Regions from separate parts of the Thermoanaerobacter ethanolicus JW 200 genome, predicted to be linked through region 1. Evidence: a T-box and tRNA genes for the amino acid it is inferred to sense, from the RefSeq annotation. Region 1 holds a T-box; the other holds one or more tRNA genes.
The links. The T-box of region 1 lies ahead of metG (methionine--tRNA ligase). A T-box ahead of a tRNA ligase gene usually reads a tRNA of that ligase, here a tRNA-Met.

Region 1 (12,636 bases):
TGATTTAATTTATTCTCTTAAAAGGGGCATAGTCATACAACGAGGGCCGCCTCTTCCTCTTGAAAGTTCCGACCCTTCAATAGGGATTACCTTTATTCCTTCTTTTTCCATTATTTTATTAGATATTTCATTTCTAGAATAGGTTACAATAACTCCCGGAGCGATAGCTAAAGTGTTTGTACTGTCATTCCATTGTTCTCTTGCAGAAGTTATTGCATTTAACCCGCCAGTTGGTATTATATCTATTGTGTAGAGATTTAGCGCATTTTTTAATGCTGTTTGCAAATCTTTTTCCTGATGTATAGAGAAACCTTTTTCCTCTTTTATGATGCTAAATACTCTCAACTCGTTTTTTATTCCTGGATAAAAAACAAATCTGTTTGTGTCAACCATGGTGAAAACTGTATCTAAATGCATATAAGAACGGTTTATAGGGATTTGCACTACCAATATTCTTTCGACAGAGGAACCTTTTTCAAATAAATTATGGGCTAATTGTTCTATTGCCTGAGGAGTTGTTCTTTCACTACATCCTACTGCAATTACTTTTTCGCTTAATACCAGCACATCTCCGCCCTCTATGGAATGAGGATAGCTATCATCATACCACCAAGGAATATTATTTTTTCTAAAAATTTCATGATATTTATAAATGTATTTTAATATTAGAGTTTCTGGTTTTCGCGCTGCTGTTTTCATAGAACTTATCATTAAGCCGCCATCTATCATTGCTCCGGGGTCTCTTGTAAAATAAAGGTTTGGTAAGGGCTTTATATAAAAATAATTATCTTGGTATATGTATTCTGCTAAACCCATCATAGATTTTTTTATCTTTATTTCATTTAGAGCCAAACCTGCAATTGCTATTTCGGCAACCTCGTTTGAAGATTTTTCTTTAAGGAATTCTTTTAAATAGTTATTGATTTTTGGAGAGGTAACTCCATTTACTTGAAGTAATTCCTCAATAAATTTTTCTTTTACATCTTCTTCTTTTAATATTTCTTCTAAGAGATTTTGTAAATACAGTACTTGGACTTCATTTTGCTGCAATACTTTTGCAAAGTTGTCGTGTTCTTCTTGGATCCTTCTAACCCAAGGGATATCGTCGAAAAGAAGCTCGGATAAATTTTGAGGGGTCAATCTTTCCAATTCTTTCCCTGGCCTGTGCAAAATCGTTGTTTTTAATTTATTTATTTCTGAATTTACGCGGGGAGCAGTAACTACTTTTGTCAACTTTTCATCCTCCTAATGTTTAAATTCTTTATATAGTATACTGTGCACTACTTCAATTTTCAATACGTATTTAAAAAGTTAATAAAAACTTTTGGCAATTGTGATAAAATAAATCAAGAATAGGGATGTGCAAAATTAATAAAAATAATCACGATCAAAAACCAGAATATGTATGATATACAATATATAGTAATCAAAACTGACAATCAAACATAAAGGAAGTGGTAAGGGAAAAGAAAAGACAAAAAGAGGAGCTAAAAAAGGGCATAAATATCCTGTAGAAGTCAAATGTTAAAAAATGGCATGAACTAAATTCAGTAAAAGTTAAGCCGATTGCATCAGACCAATAAGGGACTTAAACTCATCAAATTTACCCAGTTTAATAGCTACAATAGCGACAGTAAGCAAAGTAATATGGCCAAAAGTATTAAGGTTGCTGACAGAATTAATATTTCTAACATAAGCTTTTTCAAAATCTAGAGCTTTAAAGCGGGAATTATATCTTTCTGATTCAATCCTCAATTTATAGACAGCCTTAAAATATAGGGAGTCTCTATTAATAGAGGACCTATAATCAGAAGATATAATAGCATACTTAGTACAGCCTCTATGCTTTTTGCCATTAAAATATTTAGGATGCTGAATAGGGCAGGCAGAGTCATCTTTAGAATTACAGAACTTGCAAACAAATTTTTGCTTAATAAAACCATCAAAATATTGCTTGCCGTCTTTGAGCATTTTAATACCTGCTTCACAAACCATATAACCATCATCAGTCAGTGGGGGATTTTTAGAATTACGCTTGTTAAGAGGAATAAAACAATGACCATGGAGAGTATCTCTAACAAAATTATAAACTCTCTTAACATCATACCCCTTATCGGCAATAAAATTAACATACTTAAGGTTAAACCACTTATTAGTCTTCTCAAGCAAAGATAAAGCGACTTCAAAATCAGGGGCATCAGCGGGGGTAGTAGTTTCAGCGATGGGTAAACCAGAGATAGCATCAACAATAATGTGATTTTTATAGCCCCAATAAAACTTATAGCGTTTATTAGAAGAATCATTAGAAGCAGAATAAACGCCTAATTTACAATCCTTATCAGACTTAGGCTGATTATCTTTAGAGAATTTATTTTTAGAAAAAGACTTAGGGTTATTTAACTTAGTGTTAGCTTTAATAGGGGTAGAGTCCATGGAAATAAACTCACCGGAGATAATACCCATATTTTTGAGGATATTGACCTGATTTTGAAAAATAGAGGTCAAATAATCATGAGAGAAGTCATTAATAAAACGGCGAAAAGTCCAATAAGAAGGAAGAGGTTTAGAAATGTCGAAGCCACAAAGATGAGCAATGATAAGATTATTGCGGAGATAATCTAAAAGGTCAGAAATTGTGCCGAATCTTTCAGCTTTCATGACAATAAAAGCTCTAAAAAGTGCATGATGAGAGTAACCCTTACGGCCAGGACTAGAGGAAGGGAATTCAGGTATTGAAGACAGGTCAAGATTTTCAAACATAGAAGAATAGAAATCAATTTTAGACTGAGAGGTAAAGAGTTCAGGTATATTTAAAAGTAATTGAAGCTGGTACATGTAGGATTTCCTCCTTCTTAAAAAATTTTTTATAGTGTATATATAATAATTCGACAAATGGGAGGGGAAATCCTACATAAAAGATAAAAAATTCAAGAGTGATAGAAAAAAAGCATGTCTGTGGAATGGCTTAAATGAAGGCTTCTGAATTTTGCACAAGTCTAAATCAAGAATATTATAGAGGTGATAAAATGTTAAGAGATGGGGAAAGATTAGATGAATTAAACTTGAAAGATTTAGTTATAATTCAACACAAGGATAAATTTAAATTCGGAATGGATGCGGTATTGCTTGCTAATTTTGTTACTGCTAAAAAAGGAGATAAAATTGTAGATTTAGGATGTGGGTCTGGCATAATACCTATTTTAATTGCTGCTAAAACTCAAGATACCTTTATTTACGGTGTTGAGATACAAGAAGATATGGCGGATATGGCTACAAGAAGTGTAGTTATTAATAAAATGGAAGAAAGAATAAAAATAATAAAAGGCGATGTAAGAGGATTAGAAAAGATATTAGGATATGAAAAATTTGATATAGTGACTTCAAATCCTCCCTATATGCCAGTAAAAACGGGATTTGATAAAAAACAAAAGTCAGAAAATATCGCGAGATACGAAATATATGGAGGACTTGAGGAATTTATAAAGGCTGCTTCGAAACTTTTAAAATTTGGAGGAAAATTTTTTATGATTCATAGAACAGAAAGATTAGTTGACATTTTGTATTTTTTGAGAAAATACAATTTAGAACCTAAAAAATTGAGATTTGTGCATCCTTATGTAGATAGTAAACCCAATCTTTTGCTAATAGAATCAAAAAAAGGTTCTCAGCCAGGTTTAAACATATTGGCTCCCCTTTATGTGTATGAAAAAAGTGGAGAGTATACAAAAGAAATTATAGAAATATACTCTAAAACGCAATTAGAGGAGGAATAAAGATGGAAAATTATGGGGTATTATATTTATGTCCCACTCCTATTGGTAATTTAGAAGATATAACTTTAAGAGTTTTAAAAACTTTAAAAGAAGTTGATATTATAGCTGCCGAAGATACGAGGCAAACTCTTAAACTTTTAAATCATTTTGACATAAAAAAACCTCTTACCAGTTACCATGAACATAACAAAAGGACAAAAGGGGTAAAACTTATAGAGGAATTAAAAAAAGGGAAGTCAATTGCCTTAGTTACAGATGCAGGTACACCTGCAATCTCAGACCCTGGGGAAGACCTTGTGAAACTTTGCATAGAAGAAGACATAAAAGTTGTGTCATTGCCTGGTCCAACTGCTGCAATTACCGCTTTAGTTGCTTCAGGATTAAATACTTCTTCCTTTGTTTTTGAAGGTTTTTTGCCGACAAAAAATAAAGAAAGAGAAGAAAGGCTAAACCGTATTTCAAAAGAAGAGAGAACTGTCATACTTTATGAGGCACCTCATCGTTTAAAAGAAACTCTCCACGAATTGAAATCTTATGTAGCTGAAAGAAAGATTGTCATAGCAAGAGAACTTACTAAAATTCATGAAGAATTTATAAGAGGGACAATAGATGAGGTTTTAACGAAACTGGGGGATGAAATAAAAGGTGAAATTGTACTAATTATTGAAGGAGCACAAAAACAACAAGTTGAAGAAAAACCAGAAAAATTAATTCAAAAATACCTTGAGGAAGGAATGGATAAAAAAGAGGTTATTAAAAAAGTTGCTAAGGAATTGGGAATACCCAAAAGTCAAGTGTATAAACTTACTATAGGAAAAAAGTAAAGAAGTTGGAAATAATAGTTATTATCAATTGAATTTGATTTTCAATATCCCAAATTAAAAATATTTGCATATTTTTCACCAATAAACTATAATATATATCAACAGTGAAATTTCAATTGAGAATATGGAGGATGTTATGAATAAACAAAACGCAGCTTTGCTATCTGTGGTTTCTAACAGTGTATTGATAGCTATAAAATTGTTGGCAGGTATACTAATGCATTCAGTAGGGGTAATTTCTGAAGCCATACATTCTTCAATTGATTTAATTGCTAGTCTAATTGCCTTTTTCTCCATACGAGTAGCAGTAAAACCCGCAGATGAGGACCACCCTTTTGGACACAGCAAATATGAGAACGTTTCTGGCTTTGTGGAAGCTATTTTAATTTTTTTTGCAGCTATACTTATCATATATGAGGCAGTGCGAAGAATAATTACTGGTACTTATGTAGAAAATTTAGGAATGGGCATTATTGTCATGCTTTTTGCATCTTTTGTAAATGGAGTAGTATCATATTTTTTGTTTAAAGTATCTAAAGAAGAAAATTCTATTGCCTTAAAAGCAGATGCAATGCACCTTTTAACTGATGTATTTACGTCTTTGGGAGTTACACTAGGACTTGTTGCCATAAAAGTCACTAAATTGGATATTTTGGATCCAATCATAGCTATTTTTGTTGCATTGCTTATTATAAAAGCATCAATTGAGTTGACAAAGGAAGCTTTAAAAGATTTGACAGACACTAGTCTTCCAGAAGAGGAAGTTAAAGAAATAGAGAATATAATAAAATCAAATTCTGAAATTACAAGTTTTCACAAATTGAGAACGAGAAAATCGGGGCCTCGAAGAGAAATAGACGTTCATTTGAGAGTGGACAGAAATTACAACATAGTAGACGCCCATGAATTGTCCCATAAGGTTTCAAAACAAATAACTGATAAATTCCCTGATTCCCATGTGATAATCCATGTAGAACCGGAAAGAAAAAAAGAAGAGGATAAATAATAGGAGGACACACCCTCCTATTATTTATCCTGCTATTAGTCTACAGATTTCTTTAACTCTTCAAGGCAATTTTTACATATATTTTTGCCTTTGTAGTTTATTACATTCTCAGCGTTGCCGCAGAAAATGCAAGCAGGCTCATACTTTTTGAGGACTATTTGTTCCCCATCAACATAGATTTCAAGAGCATCTCTTTCTGCTATGTTAAGTGTCCTCCTGAGCTCGATTGGTATTACTACCCTTCCCAATTCGTCTACTTTTCTTACAATACCTGTGGATTTCAACATTTTTCTCCCCTCCTGAGTTACAAAATTCGACAACTAAACTTCACTTATAATAATACCAAGTTTTGAAAAATAAGTCAACACCTTTTTTGGAATTTTTTAAGGTTAATAACATAAATTTTATTACATAAGAAGAAAAGCATAAACGAAGTTTTTTTGGTAATTTGGGAGGGCTATACCATGATAAATTACATATGGTTTTTTATGATAGCGATAGGAGTTTTAGTAGGAATAATAAATGGCAGAATGGCAGAAGTATCCAAAGCTATAATTGATTCAGCACAGACTGCTGTTGCTATTTCGATAGGGCTAGTTGGTGTAATGTCTTTATGGCTTGGAATAATGAAAATTGCAGATAAGTCAGGCCTTACAGATATTATCGCAAAATTACTAAAACCTACAATTATAAGGCTTTTTCCTGATGTGCCAAAAGATCACCCAGCTATTTCAGCGATGATAATGAATATATCAGCTAATATGTTGGGATTAGGTAATGCAGCAACACCTTTTGGGATTAAGGCTATGGAATACCTTCAAGAGCTTAATAAAAAAGACAGTGCTTCAAATGCTATGTGCCGCTTTTTAGTGATAAATACAGCTTCAATACAGCTTATACCTGCAGTGATGATTGGAATAAGGGCTTCTTTGGGAGCTAAAAATCCTGCGGATTTTGTGATTGTCAGCGTACTTTCAACCAGCACTGCTCTTGTAGCTGGCCTTATTTTGAATAAATACCTTGAAAAAATGCCTATATTTAAGGAGTGAAAATAATGATGAAAATTATATCTGAATGGATTATTCCTATACTTGTTCTTGTTATTCCTTTTTATGGAATCATAAAAAATGTCAAAGTGTATGAAGGGTTTGTCGATGGGGCAAAAGAAGGAATTTCTGTAGTTATAAAAATATTTCCAGCTCTTGTAGCGATGCTTGTGGCAATAGGTGTATTAAGAGCGTCAGGTGCCCTTGACTTGTTAGGGAAATTTTTAATGCCTTTTACAAATAAAATAGGCATGCCACAGGAGCTTGTGCCTCTTGCTTTAATAAGGCCCCTTTCGGGAAGTGGTGCTTTGGGGATTGCGACTGAGATTATAAAAACTCATGGTGCCGATTCTCTAATCGGGAAAATGGCTTCTGCTATGTATGGATCTACTGAGACCACTTTTTATGTTCTTGCTGTTTACTATGGGGCAGTGGGAATAAAAAAGATGAGACATTCTGTTATCTCTGGAATTTTTGCAGATATTGTTGCAATACTTTCCTGTGTATTTTATAGCAGATTATTTTTTTAATACTTGTACACTTTTTCACTTTTGTTATACTATATAGTGTAATGTTGTTTTTGCCTTTTAAAAGGAAAGGAATGATTTTTTGTGGCAACAATACCAAAATTAATAAGAAAATTAGGAAAAGAAGCATATAATTTGTATATTGTTGGGGGATACATAAGGGACAGGATTTTAAATAGAGAAGCTAAAGATTATGATTTTGTAGTTCAGGAAGATGCAGAGAAAATCGCCAAATTAGCGGCAGAAAAATTAGGGGGTACTTTTGTGCCTTTTATGGCGGAAAAAGGCACATATAGGGTTGTTGTAGGAGATGAAATATTAGATTTTACTAATTTAAGAGGTGAAGACATATACATAGATTTAGCTCATAGAGACTTTACAATGAATGCTATGGCTATAAAACTGACAGATTATTTTGAATTTGAATATATTATTGACCCTTTTGGTGGCATGATGGACATAAAAAACAGGAAAATAAAGCATGTGGGTGTGATGACCTTTAAAGAAGACCCTTTAAGGGCTTTGAGGGCCGTAAGATTTGCTGCGACTTACAAATTTGATATTGATGAGGGTACAAAGGCTAAAATAAGAGAAGAAGCGGCCTTAATAAAACAAGTAGCGCCAGAGAGAATAATGAATGAAATTTTTATAATATTAAAAGAAAAGAATTCTCACAAATATTTAAGAATGATGGAAGATTTAAAGCTTATGGAAAATATATTTGAAGAAGTTGCTAAAATGAAAGAAGTAGGAAAGTGCTATTATCACCTTACAAATGCTTGGATACATTCACTAAAAACTGTAGAAGAATACGAAAATATCATAAATTCTATGAGATTTCCCAAAGACGTATATGATATAGTTTCGGAGTATTTAGATAGAAAGCTTTCTTCTGACAACAAAGTAAAGGACATAATAAAACTTGGAGCTCTTTTTCACGATATAGGCAAACCAGAATCCATATACATTGATACTGAAAATAGAGTACATTTTTACAACCACGAGACAAAAGGAGCAGAAATCGTAAAAAAGATAGCATCAAGGATGAAAATGCCCAAAAAAGAGTCTTCTTTGCTAAAGAAGCTTGTCCTTTATCACATGAAGCCTTTAATGTACTATGTAAATGGCGGACCAACGAATAAATCTCTTTTTAGATTTTTTTCCGAACTTAAGGATGATTCAATAGCGATTCTACTTTTATCTCAGGCTGATTTTACTGCTACAAGGCTTAATTTAGGTAAAGAGGAAGAGATACCAAAGTTTACAGATTATATTACCAAGCTTTTAAAAAGATATGTAGAATTTAAAGAAACAGAAAAACCATTACTTTCGCCGCTGGATATAATAATAAATTTTGATGTAAAAGATGGGAAAAAATTAGGACAGATTTTATATGAAATAAGGAAAAATAGATTTTACGGAGAAATTCAAGATAAAGAAGATGCTGTAGAGTTTGTAAAAGAAAGAATGAAAATAGAGAAAATATAATTTAAAAAGAGATGCAAAAATTTTCGCTGCATCTCTTTTTTATAAGAGTTATTTTTTATGTAGTTCAGAGAGAGGGGTTCCTCCTACGCCTATATTGTCTGGATTATTTTCTTTTATAATCACTGAGAATGCATTTATAGGAATATTGAGTACTTGTGAAGCTGCTTTTGTAAGTTCAGAAATAAGTTTTGCTTTTGTTTCCTTACTTAAATTGTCAGGTCCTTCAATTGTTATAAAAGGCATTGCAATCCTTCCTTTCTATATTTTTTTGATGTTCTCGATATTTATTTTAACACTTTTTTGTGTAAGAAACCAAATTATAAGAAAAATTTATGATGACAATTACTAAAAATCAATTATATAATATTGTTAGCATTTTTGGGATAGAGAGGAAAATGAAAAAGCTTTTATTTTTGTATAATTGCTTTTTTCTTTTGGATTTTTTTGACCCTTACCTATTTCGATTAAAACATCAAAAGAATAGTTTTTACTTTTTGTAAAATATTTTACATCTGAAGCGGCTTCTATATCAAAAAGTTGTTCATTTTTTTGAGGTTTGATTTCATAAATGTGATATATTGCGACGAGTGTAATTGTAAAAGCTATACTAATGCAGAAAATATACTAAAAAGGTAGTTGACAATACTTTTTATAAAGGGTATATTAAAGAATAAATAGATATAGTAAAAGGCGATGAAGGAAAGAGTAAAAAGCTTGAACTTTCACAGAGAGTCGGGCGAGGTGCGAACCGATAAAGTTTGGGCTTTTGAAGATGGCTCCGGAGCCGTACTGCCGAAGGCTAGTAGGTTTTACCGGGAACTCCCGTTACAGGGTAGGAGTGTGTTAGCACTCTGTGAGGCATGCGTCGTGAGGCGCATGTGAAGAAGGGTGGTACCGCGACAATCTCGCCCCTTATGTGGAGGCGAGTTTTTTATTTACAAAAAAGAGGAGGATGGATATGAAAAAGACTTTTTACATTACGACACCTATCTATTATCCCAGTGATAAATTACATATTGGTCATTCATATACTACAGTTGCTGCAGATGCAATGGCAAGGTTTAAAAGGCTTACCGGATATGATGTCAAGTTTTTGACCGGTACTGATGAACATGGGCAAAAAATTCAAAGAATAGCAAGAGAAAAAGGGATGTCTCCTAAAGAATATGTAGACGGGATAGTTGAATGGATAAAAGATTTATGGAAGACAATGGATATAAGTAATGACCAATTTATTCGCACAACCGATAAATATCATGAGGAAATAGTACAAAAAATATTCACGAAATTGTATGAAAAAGGAGATATATACAAAAGCGAATATGAAGGATGGTACTGTACTCCTTGTGAATCTTTCTGGACAGAAAGCCAGCTTGTAGATGGGAAATGCCCAGACTGTGGTAGACCAGTAGAAAGGGTAAAAGAAGAAGGGTATTTTTTTAAATTGTCTAAATATGGGGATAGGCTGTTACAATATTATGATGAACATCCTGATTTTATACAGCCTGAGTCAAGGCGCAATGAGATGATAAACTTTATAAAATCAGGTTTGGAGGATTTGTTTGTCTCAAGGAGTTCGTTTGACTGGGGTATAAAGGTACCTTTTGACCCAAGACATGTGATTTATGTTTGGATAGATGCTTTGTCAAATTACATAACTGCTTTAGGATATTCTACAGACCATGACGACGACTTTAAAAAATACTGGCCAGCAGATGTTCATTTGGTTGGAAAAGAGATAATGAGGTTTCACACAATAATATGGCCAGCAATGCTTATGGCTCTTGACTTGCCCCTTCCTAAAAAAGTGTTTGGACACGGTTGGCTTATACTGGAAGGAGGCAAGATGTCAAAATCTAAAGGCAATGTAGTAGACCCTAAAGAGCTGGTTAGGAAATATGGCGTGGATGCTGTAAGATATTTTCTTTTGAGAGAAGTGCCTTTTGGGGCGGATGGAGTGTTTTCTAATGAAGCTTTGATAAACAGAATAAATTCAGACCTTGCTAATGACCTTGGAAACTTGCTGAGTAGGACTGTTACAATGATTGAAAAATACTTTGAGGGCATTCTGCCAAAGCCTTCACAAAAAGAAGAAGTAGATGATGACCTTATAAATACTGCACAGAATCTACCTAAAACTGTTGAAGAGTACATGGATAAACTTCAGTTTTCCAACGCTTTAATTGAAATATGGAAATTAGTAAGACGAGCTAATAAGTACATTGATGAAACAATGCCTTGGATTTTAGCGAAAGATGAAAGCAAAAAGGAAAGATTGGGTACTGTTTTGTATAATTTAGCGGAAGCTTTGAGATTTATTGCAATACTTATATCTCCTTTTATGCCAAATACCCCGCAAAAAATGTTTGAACAATTAGGAATAGAAAAAGATTTGACGACTTGGGAGAGCTTAAAGTTTGGCTTGTTAAAAGAAGGTACAAAAGTAAAAAGAGGAGAAATTATTTTCCCGAGAATAGATGTAAATAAGGAGCTGAGTGCTATAGAAGAAAAAGCAGAGGAGGAAGAGAAAAAGATAGATTATATCACTATTGAGGATTTTGCAAAAATTCAGCTTAGGGTTGCAGAGATTTTGGAAGCCGAAAAAGTGGAAGGCTCTGACAAGCTTATAAAGATGAAGCTTAAAGTGGGAGAGGAGACAAGGCAAATTGTAGGAGGAATTGCTCGTTATTACACTCCTGAAGAGCTTATAGGAAAGAAAATAATTATTGTATATAATCTGGAGCCAAAGAAACTAAAGGGTATTGAGTCTCAAGGAATGCTTTTAGCAGCATCTACCGAAGGAAAAATGTCCCTTCTTACAGTGGACAGGGATATAGAAAGTGGGGCAAAGATAAGCTAAGGAGTGATAAAATTGTTGGTAGATTCTCACGCTCATCTTGAAGATGAGAAATACGATAGAGATAGAGAAAAAGTTATTGAAGAATGTAAAAAAGACCTCACATTTTTAATAAATGTGGGGTCTAACCTCTTAACTTCTAAACAGTCTATTGAGCTAGCTCATAACTATGACTTTATATATGCTTCTGTTGGAATTCATCCCCATGATGCACAAAGGGAATTTGACAAAGTGGAAGAAATAGAGAGATTAGCTTTACAGGAAAAGGTTGTAGCAATAGGAGAAATAGGGTTAGATTATTATTACGACGACCCTCCCAAAGAGTTTCAAAAAGAGATTTTTATAAAACAAATAAGGCTTGCGAAAAAGCTAAATCTTCCAATAATAATACACGATAGGGATGCTCATGGAGATATACTAGATATATTAAAACAGGAATGGACAAAAGATTTAAGAGGGGTTTTTCACAGTTATTCGGGAAGTGTTGAAATGGCTTTTCAAGTAATTGAAATGAATTTTTACATTTCTTTAGGAGGGCCTGTGACATTTAAAAATGCAAAAAAACCTAAAGAAGTAGCAAAAGCTGTTCCCATTGAAAAACTTTTAATTGAGACAGATAGCCCTTATCTTACTCCTGAGCCTTATAGAGGAAAAAGGAATACACCGGTGTATGTGAAATTTGTAGCGAAAAAAATTGCAGAATTAAGAGAGATGCCTTATGAGGAGGTTTGTAGGATTACTGCTGAAAATGCTATAAAACTTTTTAACATCCCTCTCAAATAAAAGTTTTAAAAAACAACCTCCTGTTTTGAGGGGAGGTATCAAAAGTCAAAAAAATGCGTATAATATCATTGAGTTTGGTTTCCCCATAAATGAAAAATTGTGTATAAAAATTTGACAAATCAATTTAATTGGATTAAAATTACTTACGACTCCCCTAAATTAAATTTTTAACAGGAGGTTATGGGATGGATACAGACAAGTTTAGAAAGCGACTTGGTGAAATAGTTAAAAAACCAGTTGCTCTTCTAACGTTGGCTGCAGTATTCCTATTGATTGTCGGAGCTATAACATACGCAAGCTTAAAAAAGGAAATAACCCTTCAGGATGAAGAT
Region 2 (12,636 bases), 460 kb from region 1:
TTAAAAAGAAAACTGGCTTTATTGTTGAAGAAAATTAGAATACTTCACAAAAGCTAAATAAGGTTGAGGAGGGAATTTCTCATGGTTGACACAGAGTTAAGAGCTGCTGCATACGCAAGATACTCTAGCGATAATCAGCGAGAAGAGAGCATTGAGGCCCAATTAAGAGCCATAAAAGAGTACTGCGAAAAGAATAATATACAGCTTGTAAAGATATATACTGATGAAGCGAAAAGTGCTACAACCGATGACAGACCAGCATTTCTGCAGATGATAAAGGACAGCTCATTGGGTCTTTTTAATGCCGTTATTGTTCATAAATTGGACAGGTTCGCTCGCAACAGATATGACAGCGCCTTTTACAGAAGACAGTTGAAAAAGAATGGTGTAAAATTAATATCGGTATTAGAACAGCTTGACGATAGTCCTGAGTCTATAATTCTTGAGTCGGTACTTGAAGGGATGGCTGAGTACTACTCCAAAAACCTCGCAAGGGAGGTTATGAAAGGATTGAAAGAAAATGCTTTTCAGGCCAAATTTAATGGAGGTATACCACCTTTGGGATATGATATTGTGGATGGAAAATATGTGATAAACGAAAAAGAAGCTGAAGCAGTGAGACTGATTTTTGAGTTATATGCACATGGGTATGGATATAGGCAGATAATTGATGAATTAAACTTAAGAGGTTACAGAACTAAGAAGGGGAATCCGTTCAGCAAAAACAGCATTCATGAAATTTTAAAAAATGAAAAATATACAGGTAAATATATATTCAACAAAGGCACAAAGAAAAATCATAGAATAGTAAAAGAAGACGTAATCGTTATAGAGAATGCTATACCTGCAATCATTGATGAAGACTTATTTAAAAAAGTGCAGGAGAAAATGGAAGAAAGAAAAGTAACAAGAGGGGCTAATTCTGCAAAAAGGGTTTATCTTTTGTCAGGTCTTGTTTACTGCGGAATATGCGGTTCTAAAATGGTAGGGTGTTTAAGCAGAGGAAAATATGTAACTTATAGATGCAGCAGAAAGGACAGAACAAAGCAGTGCACAAATAGAGATATAAATAAAGAAAAAGTAGAAGCTTTTGTCATAGATGAGCTGAACAAGAGAGTGCTTGACCCAAAAGTAGCGCCGGTATTGGCTAGACTTTTAAACGAGGAGAATCAGAAGCTAAATAAAGAGAGAGCAGAAGAAATTACTTTTTTAAAAAAGCGCTACAAGGAGGTTGAAGAGCAGATGAAAAACATAGTAGAAGCTATTGCTCAGGGGATGTTCCAGCCAATAATGAAAGAAAAAATGAACGAATTAGAAGCAATGAGAAATGAGCTTGCTTACAGAATTAAAGAGCTGGAAAATAAAAAAGAGACAGACTTTATTACACCAGAAATGATTTTGAAAATCTTTGAAAAAGATAGGGAAATAATTAATTCATCGAAGGACCCTCATGAAATTAAAGAAGTGCTTAAAAACTACATAAAAAAAATAATCGTCACCCCAGATGAAATAAAGTGTGAATTTTACTTCTGGATAGGTGACGATTTCCGTTCTTTGCTGGTAGCGGCGAGTGGATTTGAACCACCGACACTGCGGGTATGAACCGCATGCTCTGGCCAACTGAGCTACGCCGCCATATTTTTGGTTGCGGGGGTAGGATTTGAACCTACGACCTCCGGGTTATGAGCCCGACGAGCTACCGGACTGCTCCACCCCGCGCCATTGGTGCCGGAGACCGGACTCGAACCGGTACGGGCTTTTAGGGCCCGCAGGATTTTAAGTCCTGTGCGTCTGCCAGTTCCGCCACTCCGGCTTCATCTCCTTGAGACAGTATTTATTATATTATATCTATATCTTTAAGTCAATAGTTTTTTATCCACTTTTGCAACTTCAAATGAAAATTCCATTTCTATAGCTTAAATTCCCCAAATTTATAGAGGACTGCTCCTTCTAAATTATCCCACTCACTAACCGTTATTTCTTTGAAACTCAGCATTTCTAATATAGTCAGTAATATAGCAGTTCCCGCAATTATTATATCAGCCCTTTGGGGCTGCAATCCAAAAATTTTTTTTCGTTCTTCCAATGTAACAGACATAAATTTATCTAAAATCCTTTTAATTTCTTCCTTTTTTAACTGATAGCCATGGACTTTTTCTTGAGAATAAATTTCTAATTGCTGAGAAACTGCGGCAAGAGTTGTTATCGTTCCTCCTATGCCGATAACATTTTCAACCTCTTTGTACTTATCAATGGAATTTACCACTGCATCTATTATGTGTAACCTAATTTCATCATATTCCTCAGTTGTAGGAGGATCATTTTTAATAAATTTTTCAGTAAGCCTCACAGCCCCTATATCAAAACTTTTTTTTACAAATTCTCTACCTTTGTACGCTAATTCAGTACTTCCTCCTCCTATATCTAACACCAGAGCATCTTCCTTATTAACTCCCATCACCGCTCCGATGTATCCAAACAAGCTCTCTGTTTCTCCATCTATAATTTCTACCTCTAGCCCAAGTTTTCCAATTTGCTCAAAAAAAGCATCTTTATTTTTAGCATCCCTCATCGCAGATGTTGCAAAAGCATATATAACTTCTGCGCCTTTTTCTTGGGCCAATTTCACAAAGCGTTCAATCACTTCAATGCTTCTCTGTATCGCATTATTATTTAACTTCCCCGTTTTAGAAATTCCTTCCCCTAATCGAGTTATTTCAACGTCTTTTTGTATCTTGTTTATATTTTCATTATCTATGTCACATATAAGTTGGCGTATTGAATTTGTCCCTATATCAATCGCACAAATTCTCATAATAACCCCCAACTATCACAGGTAAAAACCCTTTATGAAAAATCTTCGGGCATAACCCGAAGTTAATATCCATTGCTTCTTCTGTAGCCTGTGTTTCTTCTCTTGGAATCAAAATTCTTTCGCAGCTGTTGCTGTCTTTCGTCTGAATCCTTTAAAAACTTAAGCAATCTCTCTTCAAAAGAACTATTAGTATTATAATTCCTATTGCTCTGCCATACAAAATCCTTTGGATCTCTTTCTTTATTATTATTATTTTTTTTAGGCAAAGCCTTTTTGATTGACAAACTTATTCTTCCATTAGCATCCATGGACAATATTTTTACTTTTACTTTATCATGCTCCTTCAAATGCTCCCTAATGTCTTTTACATAGGTATTAGCAACTTCCGAAATATGCACCAACCCAGTTTTTCCCTCTGGTAGCTGAATAAATGCTCCAAAGTCTGTGATGTTTAACACAGTGCCCTCAACAACATCTCCAACCTCAAATGGCATATAAATAAAGATCCTCCCTCTAAAAATTTTATTAATGAGTTCATTATATATTAAAATACAAAATATTTCAAGATAAATTTTTCGAAATCACTTTTTTGTCTCTTGTGTCTTAGTTTTTGAAATATCTACATAAATTATTTCTCCTTTTTTAACCAACCCCAATTTTTGCCTTGCCTCATTTTCAATAAAACTTTCACTATTTATCTGGTGAAGTAATTCATTTAAATACTTATTTTCTTTCATTACTGCAGCTTCTTTATTTTTCAAATCCCTATACCTATTATTAAGTTTCTCTAATGCAACTTGCTGCTGAAAAAAAGTAAATCCAATATATGCAATAAAGGCAAAAAACAATATCTTCTTTAGTTTTTTCACTCAAAACACCTACTTTCACAATGCGGATTAATCTATTATTTTTATTCGACATCTCTTTAAAAAATCCTCTATTTTTTCCTCTTAAAAATCTTAAAATAGGTTAAATTATTTTTTAGAAAAGCACCAGGCAAAGTTAAAATTTTTCTTGTAAACCTATAAGGAACAATAAAAAAATTGACTACTATTTTAACAGGGTATATAATAATTTCTGCCATCTTTTTTAAAAACTTTATTGTAAATTCATAAATTCCAATTAAAGCTTGGGTGATGAAATAACTTAGTAACACATAATAAAGAATAACTCCAATTGCAAATCCTAAAAAACTATAAAGCCTGATTTCAACGTAATTGCTTATATACATAAAATAAAGCATAGTAATTGTCCCAAAAAGCCAAAATATAATATCGGCAATATTAGAAAAAGTTTTTTTAAGCCTAAAAACTTGCCTTGTCACTTTAAAAATATCGTATATAAATCCCAGCACAAAACCGCCATACACTGTAACTAAAAATGCATAAATTTGACTTTGTATGGTTATTACCATTTACATACCCTCCTTTTCTTGTTATATTATATTTATCCACTGCAACAAGAATGAAACTAAAATAGGGGCGATGCATCATGACAACAGTATATGTTTCCGGACATAAAAATCCAGATACCGATTCTATTTGCTCAGCTATTGCTTATGCCTATCTAAAGCGCATATCTGAAGGTATAAATGCTATACCTGTTAGATTAGGTCCTATAAACCGAGAGACAAAATTTGTATTAGACTATTTTGGAGTAGAAAAGCCTACTTTTATTGAAAATGTATATACCCAAGTACAAGACATTAAATTTGATAAATCTCTTGTTTTTAAAGAAAACACCTCCATGTTTGAAGCATGGAACGCTATGATGGAAAAAAACATTAGAACAATAGCAGTAGTAGATGAGGAGAACAAATTAATAGGAATTGCAACAGTAGGAGATTTGGCAAAGGCATATCTTTCCTCTTCTCATGAATTATCTAAATATAAAATTCCTATTGACAATATATTAGCTACTTTGAAAGGAGAAGAAATTTTAAGATATGTAGATTATCTTGAAGGCGACATTTTAGTAGCTGCAATGTCCAAAGAAAATGTGTTAAAAAGAATAAAAAAAGGAGATATCTTAATCGTTGGAGACAGAGATGATATACAGCAAGCTGCAATTCAACAAGGAATAAAAGCTCTCATAATTACTGGCAATAACGGAATTTCAGAAAAAATTTTTGAACTAGCTAAACAATACAAAGTAACAATTATAAAAGTTGTACCAGATACTTTTGACACTGTTAAATTATTAAACCAAAGTATACCATTATCATATGTAATAAAAAAAGAAGACCTAGTAACATTTAGAGTCAGCGATTATATTGATGATGTAAAAGAAGTAATGTTAAAATATAGATACCGCAACTTTCCAGTTGTCGATGAAGAAGGAAAAGTTGTAGGACTACTTGCAAGGCGACATATTTTAGACTATGAAAGAAAAAATGTAATAATGGTAGACCACAATGAATTCTCTCAAGCAGTAGAAGGAATAGAACAAGCAAGAATATTAGAAATAATTGACCATCACAGGATTGGGACGATAGAAACAGAGCAGCCAATACTATTTAGAAACCATCCAGTAGGCTCTACTGCTACAATTATAAATCGACTTTTTGAAGAAAAAGGGCTAATTCCAGAACCAAAAATAGCGGGAATAATGTGCGCTGCTATTTTATCAGATACTCTTGTATTTAAATCTCCTACTTGCACACCAGAAGACGTAAGAGCAGCTAAGAAACTTGCAGAAATTGCCAACATAGACATAAATGAGTTTGGAACTGAAATGTTCAAAGCAGGTACCTCTTTAGAAGGGAAAACTGTTGAAGAAATATTTTATACAGATTTTAAAGAATTTACAATAAATAATTATAAAATTGGCATAGGTCAGGTGAATACTCTCACAGATGCAGGAAAATTAAAACAAGACCTAATAAATTTTATGGAAAAAGTAAAAAAAGATAAAGGTTATGATATTTTACTACTTATGCTTACAGACATAATAAACGAAGGATCTGAAATACTTTTTGTAGGAAATAATAAAGAATTGTTGGAAAGAGCCTTCAACGTACAAATAAAAAATAACAGTTTTTACCTTCCATATGTCATATCAAGAAAAAAACAAGTATTGCCACCTATTATTAAAGCGATAAACTCCCAATAAGTTTATCGCTTTAACTTTTCTATTATATCGCCAAAATTTTTAAAAGAAATATATGGAATATCATTTTCTTTGCAATATTTTTCTAAAACACCATTTGCAAAAACCTCATCAGCATATTTCACAACACAAATATCTGAATATCCATCTCCTATATATACTACATAATACCCCTCATTTTTGTATCTATTCAATACTTCCAGCTTACACATACCACATTTGTTGCAATCCTTGCTCTTATATGGAAAATCCACTTTTATTTCTCCCTTATCAAACCAAAGCTTATTGCTATAAAACTCTACATTAAACCCATACTTGTCCATAATGGCCTTTATATTAAAGTCATATCCATCACTCACTATTACAACTTCATAATTCTTTACTTTGCAAAAATTTAAAAACTCCAAGAAATAATCATCTATCTCAATAGTGTAAAGCAAATCCAAAAGTTTTTTCTCGTTCATTTCCATAAGCTTTAATGTCTCAATTGCGCATTCTTCAGTAGACATTTCCCCCTTTTCCCATAATTCCTCATAATACTGCCAACCATCCTTTGCAAACTTATTCACCATCAAATCAACAGTATCTACTTTAGTAACAGTACCGTCAAAATCTACTAAAAAGACTTTCTTCAATTAAATTTCTCCCCCTTTATTTTATATTCAAAAGCCATTTTACAAATTTTATAGCCAAATCTTTGTGCTGTCCATTCGCAATAATTGTAACAATTTTATCATTATAGTCATATCCCAAATTTTTTAAATATTTATTATTCCATCCAACGTATATTCCGTAAGCACCTGGTTTTACCTCATTAGAGGGTTCCTCTACTTTTGCCACATTTAACCCTGATAAATTTAACTCCTTTATCTCATCCAATCGCAAAAAAGCACCTTGACTTGCCAATATATCAAAATTATTTTTATCTAAAATAATGACATCTATATCTTGCGCTCCCATTCTGGCCATTAATTTTTGAGTTGAGGCAGGGTCAAGAGTAAAATTGCCATTTGGATTTTTTACAAGCCCATAAAAATCAATAGAAGCTTGTTTTTTGCCTGAAGGATCGCCAATCAATTCTTTAGTAACCTCTTTGCTAAATTCATTTAACCTATCAAAGTCCATAAATTTCCCCACGAAGGCAATATTCAATACATATTCTTTTCTATTTAAGACACTGCTTGTAAAAGCGCCTAATAGATAAATCACCAATATGCCTGTGATAATATGAACTTTATAATAGTCCCATATATATTCCACTTTTTCTTTTGTAGTCATGTTTCTAAACCAATTTTTTCTCTCCTCACTCATTTGTTTCACACCTCTCTACTTCCTTTGCGCAAAAATATCCAAATTTATTATAGCAATTAAACTTTTTAAAATCGAGTATATAAAACAAAATAAGCCGCAACATGCGACTTATCTAAACATTCTACTTATGAATCCCCCTGATTTTCCTATAAGGCCACTTTTGTCACTGTAATTTAAATTTACTATTTCTCCATCAATTGACACTTGTCCGTCATCAAGGTTCAATTTATTAATGTGAAGCCCTTGACCTCTTATTGTCAAAATTCCCAAATCCGTCTCCAATATTACGGTTTCTTCGTCAAAGCTTACAACATTTGTTACCCCAGAAATACTGATTTTTTCTCTATTTTCAATTGTAATATTATGAGGTTTCCCCGCTCTTAAAAAGTTCCTTTTATCTTCCATTTTAAACCTCCCCTCTTTTTAATTGACTATTATTATCTATGAATCTTGTACTTTTTTTAGAACAAAAAAATCCTCCAATAGGAGGACTTCAATCCCAAATCTTGACTATATTTATGCTTTTAAAGTAATAGTTTAGTATGTCTTTCGCCTTTTTCCCCTCTTTAGCCATTTGATAAGCTCCCCATTGAGACATTCCTACACCATGCCCAAACCCTCTTCCTTTTATCACTAATTTACTTCCATCATAGGAAACCTCATCTATCATGGTAGATTTTAGTTTTTCACTTCCAATTGCCATTCTAAAATCGGGAGCATTTACAGGAATCTTATCGAAAAGAAGGTTTATCGTCCTGCCTGAAGCTCCTTTTGTTCCTATTTTGACAGTTTTAAAGTCATTTATTCCAAGCCCCATTTTCTTTAACGCATTAATCACTTCACTTTTTGTAAAAGTAGCTGTCCAATGCTTTACATTAGCCGGTGCATCAGGACTATCATTTGACTTTACACTTACAATGTAAGGAGGTTCCGCCTTTTTATAATTAAGGCCTTCTTTAGCTAAAGCAGTTTGTCCTGCTGCATGAGAGTGAAACCATGCATTTATAAATTTTCCGTCATAGACAGCAACTACACCTCTTGTATCTTTTACTGCTTCTTTTATTTTAGAATTTATATTTGAAGGGTTCCAAGCTTGAGCCTCTTCAAAATCTGTTGATATATCAGCTCCTGGATATTTAGACTTTTTAGTGCTTACAAAATTTAAAACATATGTCCTTGCTAAAATCGCTTGTGCTTTTAAAGCCTCAATTGGCCAGTCATTCTTTATTTCTCCTGCCACCGTTCCTTCAACATACTTTTCTAGAGGCATTTTTTCTATTTTGCCCGTTTGCACAACATAAACTTTAAGAATAGGCTCTTTCTTCTCTCCTGCATTTATTTTGGCAGGTATTTTAGGTAGTTCCATTCGTGGCTTTTTTATTGGTTCAGGTTTTTTGGCGGGCGGCTTGCAGGAAGTCATGGCAAATAACAAAGCTACTAACACCGCAATTAATTTCAGTATGTTCCTATACAATTAAAATCCCTCCTATACTTTTATTTATAGACTTGTGCAAAATTCAGAAGCCTTAATTTAAGCCATTCTACAGACATACTTTTTTCCTATCACTCTTGAATTTTTTATCTTTTATGTAGGATTTCCCCTCCCATTTGTCGAATTATTATATATACACTATAAAAAATTTTTTAAGAAGGAGGAAATTCTACATGTACCAGCTTCAATTGCTTTTAAATATACCTGAACTCTTTACCTCTCAGTCTAAAATTGATTTCTATTCTTCTATGTTTGAAAATCTTGACCTGTCTTCAATACCTGAATTCCCTTCCTCTAGTCCTGGCCGTAAGGGTTATTCTCACCATGCACTTTTTAGAGCTTTTATTGTCATGAAAGCTGAAAGATTCGGCACAATTTCTGACCTTTTAGATTATCTCCGCAATAATCTTATCATTGCTCATCTTTGTGGCTTCGACATTTCTAAACCTCTTCCTTCTTATTGGACTTTTCGCCGTTTTATTAATGACTTCTCTCATGATTATTTGACCTCTATTTTTCAAAATCAGGTCAATATCCTCAAAAATATGGGTATTATCTCCGGTGAGTTTATTTCCATGGATTCTACCCCTATTAAAGCTAACACTAAGTTAAATAACCCTAAGTCTTTTTCTAAAAATAAATTCTCTAAAGATAATCAGCCTAAGTCAGATAAGGATTGTAAATTAGGCGTTTATTCTGCTTCTAACGATTCTTCTAATAAACGCTATAAGTTTTATTGGGGCTATAAAAATCACATTATTGTTGATGCTATCTCTGGTTTACCCATCGCTGAAACTACTACCCCCGCTGATGCCCCTGATTTTGAAGCCGCTTTATCTTTGCTTGAGAAGACTAATAAGTGGTTTAACCTTAAGTATGTTAATTTTATTGCCGATAAGGGGTATGATGTTAAGAGAGTTTATAATTTTGTTAGAGATACTCTCCATGGTCATTGTTTTATTCCTCTTAACAAGCGTAATTCTAAAAATCCCCCACTGACTGATGATGGTTATATGGTTTGTGAAGCAGGTATTAAAATGCTCAAAGATGGCAAGCAATATTTTGATGGTTTTATTAAGCAAAAATTTGTTTGCAAGTTCTGTAATTCTAAAGATGACTCTGCCTGCCCTATTCAGCATCCTAAATATTTTAATGGCAAAAAGCATAGAGGCTGTACTAAGTATGCTATTATATCTTCTGATTATAGGTCCTCTATTAATAGAGACTCCCTATATTTTAAGGCTGTCTATAAATTGAGGATTGAATCAGAAAGATATAATTCCCGCTTTAAAGCTCTAGATTTTGAAAAAGCTTATGTTAGAAATATTAATTCTGTCAGCAACCTTAATACTTTTGGCCATATTACTTTGCTTACTGTCGCTATTGTAGCTATTAAACTGGGTAAATTTGATGAGTTTAGATCTCTTGTTGCTTTGATGCAATCGGCCTAATTTTTATTGAATCTATTTCATGCCATTTTTTAACATTTGACTTCTACAGGATATTTATGCCCTTTTTTAGCTCCTCTTTTTGTCTTTTCTTTTCCCTTACCACTTCCTTTATGTTTGATTGTCAGTGTTGATTACTATATATTGTATGTAATACATATTTTGGTTTTTGATTATGATTATTTTAATTAATTTTGCACATCCCTATTTATTTATAGTATTTGAGGGATTTTCACAAATCATTCATTCTTCTATCAATTTATACATTTTGTAAGCCTCGTCTTTTAAAGCATGTTCCTTTACACCTATAACCTCTATTTTGACAATTTTATTTCCAAAGCTTATCTCTATTATATCATGTTCTTTTACTTCGTCACTAGCTTTTGCCTGCTTGCCATTTATAAAAACTAATCCTTTGTCACAGGCCTCTTTTGCAATCGTACGCCTTTTGATAAGCCTTGAAACTTTCAAAAACTTATCAACTCTCATGTGCTTTTTACACCCCCATGCAAAAATCGAGTAGGAGCTGAATAATTATTTTATTCAGCGTCCTCTCACACCACCGTACGTACCGTTCGGTATACGGCGGTTCATTAGGAATTGTGTACAATTAGATATCTTTGGGATAAACTCTTATAACCTATGCTTTCAAAGTATTTATTTGTAAGAGTCTTATTTAGGATTGGGCTATTGGATATTCTTAAGTCACCTTTCCTTGTATTGGCGTATTCCCAGGCTTTTTGTTCTTCTACTCCTAGTTTTACTAAGTTATCATGCTTCGTTTTTATCTTCTTCCATTGTTTCCATATACATGCCCTTAGTCTTCGCCTTATCCATTCGTCAAGGGTTTTCATTATGCTTTTCGCGTCTGCTAATCCAAAATAGTTGACCCATCCTGTTGTTATTTGATTTAGTCTTTTTATTCTGTTTTCCATGCTTATTCCCTTGTTCCGATTGGTTATTTCTCTTACTTTTTCCTTAAACCTTTTGATGGATTTTTCATGGATTCTTATTCTTACTTCGTTTTCTTTTGTATAGAATGAAAATCCAAGAAATTTTCTTCTCCATGGTCTATCTACAGCACTTTTTGCTTCGTTGACTTTTAGTTTTAATTTGCTTTCTATGAACTTCTTTATGCTCTTCATTACTCTGTTTCCTGCAGACCTGCTTTTTACATATATGTTGCAGTCATCTGCATATCGGCAGAATTTATGCCCTCGTTTCTCAAGTTCTTTGTCTAGTTCGTCCAACATTATGTTTGCTAATAGGGGACTTAATGGCCCTCCTTGGGGTGTCCCTTCTTCTGTTGATACTTTGATTCCGTTTATCATTACTCCTGATTCTAGGTATCTTCGTATTAACTTTAGTACCCTTTTATCTCCTATCCGCTTTTCTAGTTTGGACATTATTATGTCGTGGTTTACTCTGTCAAAGAACTTTTCTAAGTCCATATCTACAACCCACGTGTATCCTTCATTTATGTATGCTTCTGCGGCTTTTATTGCGTCTTTTGCACTGCGTCCTGGTCTGAATCCATAACTGCTATCTGAAAATGTATGGTTGTAGACTTTATTTAGTATTTGGGCTATTGCTTGTTGTATTAGTCTGTCTAGTACTGTAGGTATTCCTAGTAGTCTTACTCCTCCATCTGGTTTGGGAATTTCTACTCTTCGCACTGGTTGTGGTTTGTATTTCCCCTCCAGCAGTTGTTGTTTTATGGTTGCCCAGTTTTCTTTGAGATACGGTAGAAGTTCATCTACTTCCATCCCATCGACTCCATGGCTTCCTTTATTTGCAACAACGCGCTTGTATGCTGCTTCCATGTTCCTTCGTTCTACTATCATTTCAAGCATCTTGCTGGTATATCTTTGTACTTCGTTTCTTCCATCTTCCGACGCCGATGATATACTATGCACTTCCGTTGTCTTTTGAAATTCCATTTCTCTATTCAACGGATAGCCTCTTTGTTGAGTTGTCTGCAGTCTCTGCATATCTTTCGAGTCCATAAGATTTCCAAAACCTCCTAACGTTCGGTCCTTCCTTATCTATTCATGTCTAGATAAGTACTATGACCTCTGCTGACTTCTCAAGGTTCAGCCATACATCACTGCATGGGTTGTCACTTCAGATTTTACTTCCATGACTTATCCTTGAGACCTCCCCGGGTAAGAACGATAACTTTCATCTCATATATCTGCCAGATTTACTGTATGGGATTCGGGTAGTGTTGGACTTCGTTTTGTTACGCAAACTCATCCACCCCAATTCAGCCTCTTATCTGGTTCTTGTTCATCAGACCGAGATTTTGCCTTAAGCTTCCTTCAGATTCCACCTCACGATGGACACCCTTGCTCTTGGCTAGTGGTTCCCACTACCAAGCCCACAGCGGACTTTCACCGCCTAGCTATCGCCCATGCCGGGCGCACGTAAGAAAATCAGGTCATAAAGACCTGATTTTCTTA

Region 2: it has a tRNA-Met gene. The T-box ahead of metG (methionine--tRNA ligase) is inferred to sense a tRNA for this amino acid. The anticodon was not compared.

The regions. Positions count from the first base shown of each region.
Region 1 covers NZ_CP033580.1:524,166-536,801, forward strand. Annotated here, with positions in the region: gene arcA (arginine deiminase) at 10-1,233, opposite strand; gene EB239_RS02640 (transposase) at 1,558-2,835, opposite strand; gene EB239_RS02645 (tRNA1(Val) (adenine(37)-N6)-methyltransferase) at 3,027-3,773, shown strand; gene rsmI (16S rRNA (cytidine(1402)-2'-O)-methyltransferase) at 3,776-4,597, shown strand; gene EB239_RS02655 (cation diffusion facilitator family transporter) at 4,734-5,603, shown strand; gene EB239_RS02660 (AbrB/MazE/SpoVT family DNA-binding domain-containing protein) at 5,639-5,890, opposite strand; gene EB239_RS02665 (nucleoside recognition domain-containing protein) at 6,068-6,652, shown strand; gene EB239_RS02670 (spore maturation protein) at 6,658-7,179, shown strand; gene EB239_RS02675 (CCA tRNA nucleotidyltransferase) at 7,261-8,664, shown strand; gene dmpI (4-oxalocrotonate tautomerase DmpI) at 8,713-8,907, opposite strand; T-box leader at 9,349-9,580, shown strand; gene metG (methionine--tRNA ligase) at 9,581-11,524, shown strand; gene EB239_RS02690 (TatD family hydrolase) at 11,537-12,304, shown strand; gene EB239_RS02695 (ubiquitin-like domain-containing protein) at 12,490-12,636, shown strand, end outside.
Region 2 covers NZ_CP033580.1:60,249-72,884, forward strand. Annotated here, with positions in the region: gene EB239_RS00400 (recombinase family protein) at 82-1,602, shown strand; tRNA gene EB239_RS00405 (tRNA-Met) at 1,559-1,635, opposite strand; tRNA gene EB239_RS00410 (tRNA-Met) at 1,643-1,719, opposite strand; tRNA gene EB239_RS00415 (tRNA-Leu) at 1,724-1,813, opposite strand; gene EB239_RS00420 (Ppx/GppA phosphatase family protein) at 1,910-2,815, opposite strand; gene EB239_RS00425 (S1 domain-containing RNA-binding protein) at 2,878-3,309, opposite strand; gene EB239_RS00430 (FtsB family cell division protein) at 3,397-3,684, opposite strand; gene yabQ (spore cortex biosynthesis protein YabQ) at 3,753-4,229, opposite strand; gene EB239_RS00440 (putative manganese-dependent inorganic diphosphatase) at 4,307-5,926, shown strand; gene EB239_RS00445 (MtnX-like HAD-IB family phosphatase) at 5,929-6,558, opposite strand; gene EB239_RS00450 (extracellular solute-binding protein) at 6,575-7,234, opposite strand; gene yabP (sporulation protein YabP) at 7,343-7,639, opposite strand; gene EB239_RS00460 (SpoIID/LytB domain-containing protein) at 7,728-8,708, opposite strand; gene EB239_RS00465 (transposase) at 8,900-10,177, shown strand; gene EB239_RS00470 (RNA-binding S4 domain-containing protein) at 10,418-10,663, opposite strand; gene ltrA (group II intron reverse transcriptase/maturase) at 10,768-12,180, opposite strand; gene EB239_RS00485 (HU family DNA-binding protein) at 12,634-12,636, opposite strand, start outside.